DNA from 2 places in the Stenotrophomonas sp. NA06056 genome. Region 1 is predicted to be linked to the other one. Evidence: predicted binding sites of a transcription regulator. Region 1 holds the regulator's gene; the other holds the start of a gene.
What was found. The regulator FliA, encoded in region 1, starts transcription of late flagellar genes. The targets are predictions, from matches to a motif close to TAAAGTTTNNCNNNCNNNGGCCGATAA.
Positions count from the first base shown of each region.

Region 1 (4,419 bases):
CGCCGTGCAGCTGGTCGAGCAGGGCCTCGAATTCGTCGTCGGTGATCAGGTCACTCCCGCCGGTACTCGGCGCCGCGGCCGATGGCGCTGCTGCGCCACCGCCATGCACATCGAACTGGGCGACCAGTTCGGGTGGGGCAAAGCCCGGCTCGGTGCCTGAAGACACCGCGTCAAGCATCGACTGCAGGTAGTCCAGCGATTGCTGGGCGGCATCGAAGTGATGGGCCTGCAATACGGCCTGGCCGGCGCGCGCGGCGCCCAGCGCCTCTTCGGCGGCGTGGCACAGTTCGACCATCGCGGTGATGCCGAGGAATCCAGCGCCGCCTTTCAGCGTGTGGTAGCCACGGAACACCGCGTTGAGCTGGTCATTGTCCTGCGGTGCCTGTTCCAGCGACACCAGCTGTTCGCCGAGGCGATCCAGGATTTCCTGGGCCTCGATGATGAAATCGGCAGTGATGTCGTCGGCTACCGCGCCCATGGTTACAGCCCCAGATCCGACAACAGGTCGTCGGCGTCGTTCTGCGAGACCGCATGGCGGTCCAGCCCCTTCAGTGCCGGCCCGGCCAGTTCCGGGTCGGTGCGATGCTGTTCCGGCGGCAGGCCGAGCGCGCCGAAACCCTCATGCACGCGGCGCACGATGCCGACCACGCGGCGGATGATCTGTCCGGTCAGGTCCTGGTAACTCTGGGTCAGGGCGATCTCGGTGAGGTTGTGGCGGATGCGGTCGAGCTGCACGTCCTGGCCCGGCTGCAGGCCATCGGCGCGCAGCTGTTCGGTCAGGCTGCGGCACTCTTCTGCCAGGTCCAGGGTGCGGTGGGTGGCCTGTTCGGTCATCGCCACCACGTGGTCCAGGCGCGCGCAGGCATCGTCCAGCTCGCCGGCTTCATCGGGCACGGTCGGCAGTTCGCCCAGCGCCTGGCCCAGTTCGCGGGCCAGCCGCGAAAGGCCGCTCATCATCGGCTGGGTACGCAGCGCGACCAGGCCGTCGATGCGCTGGCGCCAGGCAGCCTCGTCACCGGATTCCAGTGCGTCCAGGGCTTCCTGCAGGCGCAGGGCAAGGGCGCTCTTGTCGACCGTGGTGTCCATCAAGCGCTGGCCGCCAGGCGTTCGAAGATCTTGCCGAGCTTCTCTTCCAGCGTCTGTGCGGTGAACGGCTTGATGATGTAACCGTTAACGCCGTTCTGCGCCGCTTCGATGATCTGCTCGCGCTTGGCTTCGGCCGTCACCATCAGCACCGGCAGGGTCTTCAGCTTGGCATCGGCACGGATCGCCTTGAGCAGTTCGATGCCGGTCATCACCGGCATGTTCCAGTCGGTGACCACGAAATCGAACGGCTGGCTCTGCAGCAACGACAGCGCGGCATGCCCGTCCTCGGCTTCGGCGGTATTGGTGAAGCCCAGATCGCCCAGCAGGTTCTTGACGATACGACGCATGGTCGAGAAGTCGTCGACGATCAGGATGCGCATGTTCTTGTTCAAAGCAGAGTTCCTTTGTTGATCAGCTCTCGAGGCCGGCGTCGGCCGCCTCGAAAATCTTCAGTCGGCCACGCAGGCGCAGGACCGCCTGGCCGTGGATCTGGCAGACCCGCGACTCGCTCACGCCGAGCACTGCGCCGATCTCTTTCAAATTCAGTTCCTGCTCGTAGTAGAGCGACAGCACCAGCTGTTCGCGCTCGGGCAGGTGGCCGATGGCGTTGCCCAGCTCACGACCGAACTCGCCGCGTTCCAGCACCTGCTGCGGGGTCGGGCCGCCCTGGGCGACGGTGTCGAGCTCGCCCTGGTCTTCAATGCGTGATTCCAGGCTCAGCACCTGGCCGCGCGAGGCATCTTCCATCAGGCGCAGGTACTCGGGCAGCGGCATCTCCATCGCGGCAGCCACTTCGGTGGCGCTGGCGGCGCGACCGGTGCTCTGCTCCAGGCGGCGGATGGTGGCAGCAGCGTCGCGGGCACGGCGGTGCACCGAACGCGGTACCCAGTCGCCACGACGGATCTCATCGATCATCGAGCCGCGGATGCGGATCGAGGCGTAGGTCTCGAACGAAGCGCCCTGATCGGCGTCGTAGCTGCGCGACGCTTCGATCAGGCCCATCATGCCGGCCTGGATCAGGTCGTCCACTTCAACGCTGGCCGGCAGACGTGCGGCCAGATGGTGGGCGATGCGCCGCACCAGGTCCGAGTGCTGGGCGATGACCTCATTGGCCGCCGTGCGCTGGACCTCTCTGTACTGGGCGGCGCCTTTCATGCGGCCACCCCACGCTGCTTGATGATGCGTTCGAGGAAGAACTCGACGCCACCGCGCGGCTCGGTGGGTGCCTGCCAGCGGGCGGTGCGGCGGGCGATCTCGGTGATCGCCAGTGCCGACGGGCTGGACGGATAGGCCTTCACCACGGGCTGCTGGCGCTGCACCGACAGGCGCAGCCAGTCGTCCTGCGGCACGCAGCCGAGGTAGTTCAGCGAGACATCGGCGAGGAATTTCTCGCAGACGCGGGTCAGCTTCTCGTACAGCACGCGGCCTTCGTTGGGGTCGCGCACCATGTTGGCCACCACCTGGATGCGGTCCACGCCACGTTCGCGCGACAGCACCTTGATCAGGGCGTAGGCGTCGGTGATCGAGGCCGGTTCATCGCAGACCACGACCACGGTGTCCTGCGCGGCCTGGCAGAAGGTCAGCACGCCATCGTTGATGCCGGCGGCGGTGTCCACCACCATGATGTCCAGCTCGCGTTCCAGTTCGGAGAACACGTTGACCAGGCCCACGTGCTCGGCCGGGGCCAGCTCGGCCATGTGCCGGCGACCGGACGCGGCCGGGACCACCAGTACGCCGTTCGGGCCTTCGATGATCACGTCATCCAGGCTGCAGCGGCCAGCGACCAGGTCGGCCAGGGTATTGGTGGGGTTCAGGCCGAGGATCACGTCGATGTTGGCCAGGCCGAGGTCGGCATCCAGCAACAGGGTGCGTTTGCCCATGCCGGCAAGCGCCACGGCCAGGTTGGCCGACACGTTGGTCTTGCCGACGCCGCCCTTGCCGCCGGTCACGGCAATCGTGCGCACAGGGCCGAGCGGCTCGCTGCGGGTCGCCGTCAGCGGGAAGGTGGTGGTCAGCTTGGCGTACTCACGCGACGGCATGGTTCAACTCCGGGTTGCAGGGCATATCGGCCGCGCGGCGCAAATCTTCAAGGCGAAGTACAAGATTGGCTGCACTGGCCCGGTGCAGGTCGTCCGGGACGTCCTGGCCATCGGTCACCCAGGTGATCGGCAGCTTGTGGTCCACCGCCACCGACAGGGCGTTGCCGAAGCGGCCGGTCTCGTCCAGCTTGCTCAGTACCAGGCCCTGCAGGTTGGCTGCGCCGAAGCGGCGGACCACCTCGTCCATGTCACCGAAGCTGGTGTTGGCCGGCAGCACCAGCAGGGTGCGCACCTGGCGGGCGGCGCGCAGCCACTGCAGCTGGGCGGCCAGCGCACGGTCGCGCGGGCCCAGGCCGGCGGTGTCGATCAGCACCAGCTTGTAGTCCTTCAATCGCTCCAGCAGCTGGTCCAGGTCGGTGCCGCTGTTGGCCTCGTGCACCGCGATGCCGAGCTGGCGGCCGTAGCCGTACAGCTGTTCACGGGCGCCGATGCGCATCGTATCGGTGGTGACCAGGGCGACATCGCGGGCCGCATGGGCTTCAGCGAAGCGCGAGGCCAGCTTGGCGATGGTGGTGGTCTTGCCGGCGCCGGTCGGGCCGACCAGGGCGATCACACCGCCTTCTTCCATCGGATCGACCGGGGCGATCGGCAGCTTGCGCGAGATCAACCCCAGCATCAGGCCGCGGCCACGATGGGCTTCGGTCTCCAACGGAATCTGCATGGCCACGTCGCGGGCGATGCCAGCGTCGAAGCCGTACTCGTCCATCAGGTCCAGCGCAGTGGCGCGCACCGGGCAGCCGCGCAGGCGCTCGTCGGTGAAGCGGTTCATCTCGCGCTCGATCACCTGGCGCATACCGGCCACTTCCTGGCGCAGGTGGCGGATTTCGGCGTCGTCGGCGACCAGGGTCAGCGCCGGTGCCGGCGCCAGGGTCGGCAGCGGTGCGGGCACAAGCTCTGTCGGCTGCACGGCAACCGGCGCATGGGGGGCTTCGTCTTCGGGCGTGACGGCGGCCTGGAGGGCGACCGGCAACGGCGGCGGCGACACTGCCGACATTTGCGCGCTGTCTTCCAGCGGCGGATCGATCTGGAAGCGGGCGCGGTTCACCGGCGCGGCCGCAGCCGGCGAGGGCGCCACGATGGCGTCGGCGAACGGGGCGAAGATCTGTTCCGGCAGCGTCGATTCATTGACGGCGGCACGCGCCAGCGTAGCAGCGAAGCCAGTGCTGCCGCGGGTCGGCACGATCTCGTCGGCGCTGTCCAGGGTGCGGCCGGTCGCGCCGACAGCGGCGCGGGC
Region 1 covers NZ_CP054931.1:2,200,458-2,204,876, reverse strand. Annotated here, with positions in the region: gene HUT07_RS09775 (chemotaxis protein CheA) at 1-478, opposite strand, end outside; gene HUT07_RS09770 (protein phosphatase CheZ) at 481-1,086, opposite strand; gene cheY (chemotaxis response regulator CheY) at 1,086-1,478, opposite strand; gene HUT07_RS09760 (RNA polymerase sigma factor FliA) at 1,498-2,241, opposite strand; gene HUT07_RS09755 (P-loop NTPase) at 2,238-3,125, opposite strand; gene flhF (flagellar biosynthesis protein FlhF) at 3,112-4,419, opposite strand, start outside.

Region 2 (4,419 bases), 780 kb from region 1:
GCACGCTGGCCGCCACCGCCGCCAACATTGGACGGACCACCGCACTGGCTGCAGCAGCCCCGGTGCGGAACACCGACACCGCCTCGCCCAGCAGATTGGCCTGCTCTTCCATCGACCGCGCAGCCGCACTGGCTTCCTCCACCAGCGCAGCATTCTGCTGGGTGGTTTCATCCATCTGCATCACGGTCTGGTTGACCTGCTCGATGCCGGAACTCTGCTCCTGCGACGCGGCGGAAATCTCGGCCATGATGTCGGTCACCCGCTGCACGGATGCCACGATCTCGCCCATCGTGGTGCCGGCCTGACGCACCAGCGCCGAGCCGTCGGACACCTTGCCCACCGACTCCTCGATAAGGCCCTTGATCTCCTTGGCCGCACCCGCCGAGCGCTGCGCCAGCGTGCGCACCTCGCTGGCCACCACAGCGAAGCCCCTGCCCTGCTCACCCGCGCGCGCCGCTTCCACGGCGGCGTTGAGCGCCAGGATGTTGGTCTGGAAAGCGATGCCATCAATCACGCTGATGATCTCAGCGATCTTCTTCGACGACGCTTCGATGGCGCTCATGGTGGTGACCACCTGGCCGACCACCTCGCCGCCCTGCGAGGCCACCCCATGTGCACCGATCGCCAACTGGTTGGCCTGGCGTGCGTGTTCGGCGTTCTGTTTCACCGTGGAGGTCAGTTCCTCCATCGATGCTGCCGTCTCTTCCAGGTTGGCCGCCTGCTGCTCGGTACGCCGCGACAGATCGGTGTTGCCCGAGGCGATTTCCCCCGCCGCGAGATTGATGCTGGACGCACTGGTCTGGATGCGGCCGACGATCTGGGTCAACTGCTCGACGGTGGCGTTGCAGTCGTCGCGCATGCGGGCGAACACACCGTGGAAATCGCCCTGCATGCGCACGGTCAGATCGCCGCGCGAGATCGCCTGCAGCAGGCTTGATACCTGCACCAGGTTCTCGTCTGTGGTCTGCATCAACCGGTTGAGGCCGGTCACCATCTCGCCGAAATCATGCGCGAAGCGTGTTTCGTCGCCCCGAAGGCTGAAGTCGCCGGCGGCAGCGGCTGTTGCCAGCCGACGGATCTCGCCGTTGATGGCCGACAGGCTGGACTTGGTCTCGTCCATGGCCTGGGTGATCGCCGCCTTCTCGCCCGGCAGTCGATCCATGTCCACCGACAGGTCGCCGCGTGCGTAGTGCTTCATCACCTCGATCAGGCGGTTCTGCACCTGCACGTGCGAGCCCACCAGCGCGTTGGTGTCATGCACCATCCGCCCGTAGTCGCCGGGGAAGGTGCTCTCGTCCATGCGATAGCTCAGGCTGCCGTCATCATGCTGCCGCGCCATCTCGCCCTGCGCCGCCATCACCGCCTGCAACTGCCCCTGCATGCGCTGCATGGATTTCAGCAACTGGGTCACCTCGTCATTGCCCGAGGCATCGATGACGTTGTCCAGGCGACCGTTGGCGATGCCATCGGCCAGCTTCACCGCGCCCGCCAGAGGGCGGGTCAGGCTGCGGGTGATCGCCCACGCAGCCAGTGCACCGAGGATCAGGCTGAGCACACCGAAGGCGATGGACAGGGTTCCCGTCCACGCTTCCGTGGCGCGGTACTCCTCACGACTGCGTTCGGTCAGGGCTTCCTGGTGCCGCAGCAGGCTGGAAATCGCTCCATTCCAGGCCGTGGCCAGACCGTGCTCGGCCAGCAGCTCGGTGGCCGCACCGTCGTAGTCGCCCGCCTTCATCCGCTCGTGCAATTGCTGGGTGGAGACGTCGGTGGCCTTGCGTGCCGCCGCGATCTGCGCCACCAGCGTATCGCCGGTGGCATCACGGGGAATCTTGACGTACTTGTCCCAGATGCCGTCGTAGGTATGGCTCAGTTCCTGTGCCCGCTGGTAATCCTTGTCGAACTCCTCGCCGCGCTTGATCACCATCAGGCGACGATGCATCAGCACTGCGTTGTTGGTATCGAGCATGTCGTTCAACAACCGCATCTTGACCATGTTCACGCCCACCACCTTCTCGAACTGGGCGGACTTCAGATGGTTTCCGTACAACACCAGGCCGACGATGGCCAGGATGAACAGCAACAGCAGACCGAAGCCGGCGGACAGCCGGGATCCTACACGGAGGTTGCGTAAGGCAAGCATCTCAATTCCCTTGATTGTGGCCCTATATCGGTGGCGGCACGACGGGGGGAAACTTTAAGGAAGTTTTACGCTTCGAATCCTCATCAAAGTGAATCCGTTCAAACACTCTTTGATGTATATCGGGCCCGAACGCCTCGCAGGCATGGTAATCCTCAATATTATCCATCCAGGCCAATCACCGCCCGCATCGAGAAGAAGCGCTGCTCCCCTCAACGGTAACGTCAGTCTGTCCGATGCCCTGCAGCAGAACCTCCTGCTGTGCTTCGTCGAGGGTTCACGGCTTCATGACACCTGCATCGACAATGCATCCGCACGGAATCAGGTTCGGTTCGATCATGCAGACAGGGTCACGCGTGCTCGCGGAAGTGGTCGACGTGGGCCTTGCCCAGGACACCGCGGATGCTGACATCGTTCTCGGCCGCGATGTTGGTTGCGGTCAGGCTGATGTTGCCCTACGTGGTCGCCATGCGCACGCGCTGCAGGCGCCTTCACCAGCACACTCCCGGGCAGCGAGCGGCAGCAGAAATGAATGCATGCGCGGCAACCAGTTACTGATTGGAAACCAGAAACTCCGTCTCAGTCAGTGCGCACCGCCCACCCATGCGCCAGAATTCAAAATAAGGACCGAAATCCACATCCAACTCAAACAAGGAGCCACCGATATACCATGCCAAATAATAGTCGGCAGCCAACCCATAAAGCGCCTCAAGCAACGCATACACCTGATCAGACTCGGATATCCTGCTCGCCCTCAGCGAATCACCAATTCCATCGAACAGCCAGTGATGAGGAATATCACGCTGAAGCGCGGAATCCAGGTCATTCTCGGCAGCAAAAACCACCTTCGCGCGCCTGCAGATTCCTTCAATCTCAACATCACCTATCCTTCCGCATATCTCCTCCTGCCCCCTCAGCCACTCACTTCCAAGCCTGACAATCTCTTCGCGTGACGTTGAGAATCGCGGACGCAGGTACAACGAACCGTCCAGGCTACCGGAAGAAATAACCTTGACAGCCTTCGCATGCAAATCCAACGAAGATGGAAAATAACCAAATATCTTCCGAAGCTCGACATCGGTTCCGTGCTCTTTCAACAACCCCAAAAAATGGGACTTATCAAACACAGCCGACCCCTCACAGAACGCACACCAATCGGACAGAAGAGTCCTCACATCTGTATCCCTCAAGATTTTGGGAGCGGCGGAAGCAGGGCGGGATCAATCTTCCAGCGATCCCTCAGAATTATAATACCCGAATTGAATTCTTCGAGCGACTTGCTTTCGTCAATTATCCGGCCCAGCTCGTTGTGGAAAGTACCGGAGCCGTGACCACCATGACCGCCCGGCTTTCCATCAGCAGGATTGGTCCATTTCAGATCTTTCGTCTTGGTTCTGAACCTCTTGATCTCATCCATCGAAACACCCCACCCCTTGAAATCAGGGGCTCGACAGACCATGCACCATTCGTGCAACCCACCGGGTTGACGTATGCGGGCTTCGATCGCGTCTCGGGTCCCCTTGTTCTCCCAAAGCACTTCCAGTTCCTTCGAAGAAAGCTCGTCGAACCAACGGTTGAATTCTCCATTTCGAACACTGGGAACTTTCCCATCGGGAAGCAGCTGGTCCAGTGATCGAGCCGGCACCTCCGACGCCGCCCCACCCCGCTTCAGGACCGTGTCAGCGGTCGCGGTCTCCACTGACTTGAGGATCTCGTTCGATCGGCGCCCAGCCTCTCTCGTGGCAGATCCTGCGATCTCCACGCCCACCTCACCAACGATCTTTGCTCCCGGCATACGTATCGGAATCAAGAACGTTGCGGCGGTAATTGCGGCACCGTTGCCATCACCGCGCGATACGCTGGCAATCAGACTACCGGCAGCCCCAACATCGCCACTGAAGTTTTCCAGCATCATCTGGCCATCGCGACCGCGCACCATCGTAGCGCGCAGGCTGTTCAGACCGAAGTAGGGAAGGTTCAAATCATCTCTGTGGACACCCGAGCCAAGCAGAGAATTGAAGACCTGCCTGTACAGCGAGTCGTTCTTGAGCAACTCCTTCCCGTAGAGACTGAAGTTGTTGTACTCAGCTTCCGTCGCGCCGAACCCGTACTTCCCGCCCATGGTGCTCAGGAACGCGGTGGCTGCGGCATCCACATTCTCGTTGCCCACGATGTTGTTGATTTTTGCATCAACCCGCGCAGCCCCTTCCACTGTGAGCCGGCGAATCGCCTCCGCCTCGCTGATGCCCTCCTGCTTGGCGAACGCTGCCGCGTGCGTGTTG
Region 2 covers NZ_CP054931.1:2,975,678-2,980,096, forward strand. Annotated here, with positions in the region: gene HUT07_RS13365 (methyl-accepting chemotaxis protein) at 1-2,140, opposite strand, end outside; gene HUT07_RS13370 (hypothetical protein) at 2,689-3,264, opposite strand; gene HUT07_RS13375 (hemagglutinin repeat-containing protein) at 3,324-4,419, opposite strand, start outside.
Region 2: the regulator FliA is predicted to act here: its motif matches at 2,171-2,197, upstream of HUT07_RS13365 (methyl-accepting chemotaxis protein).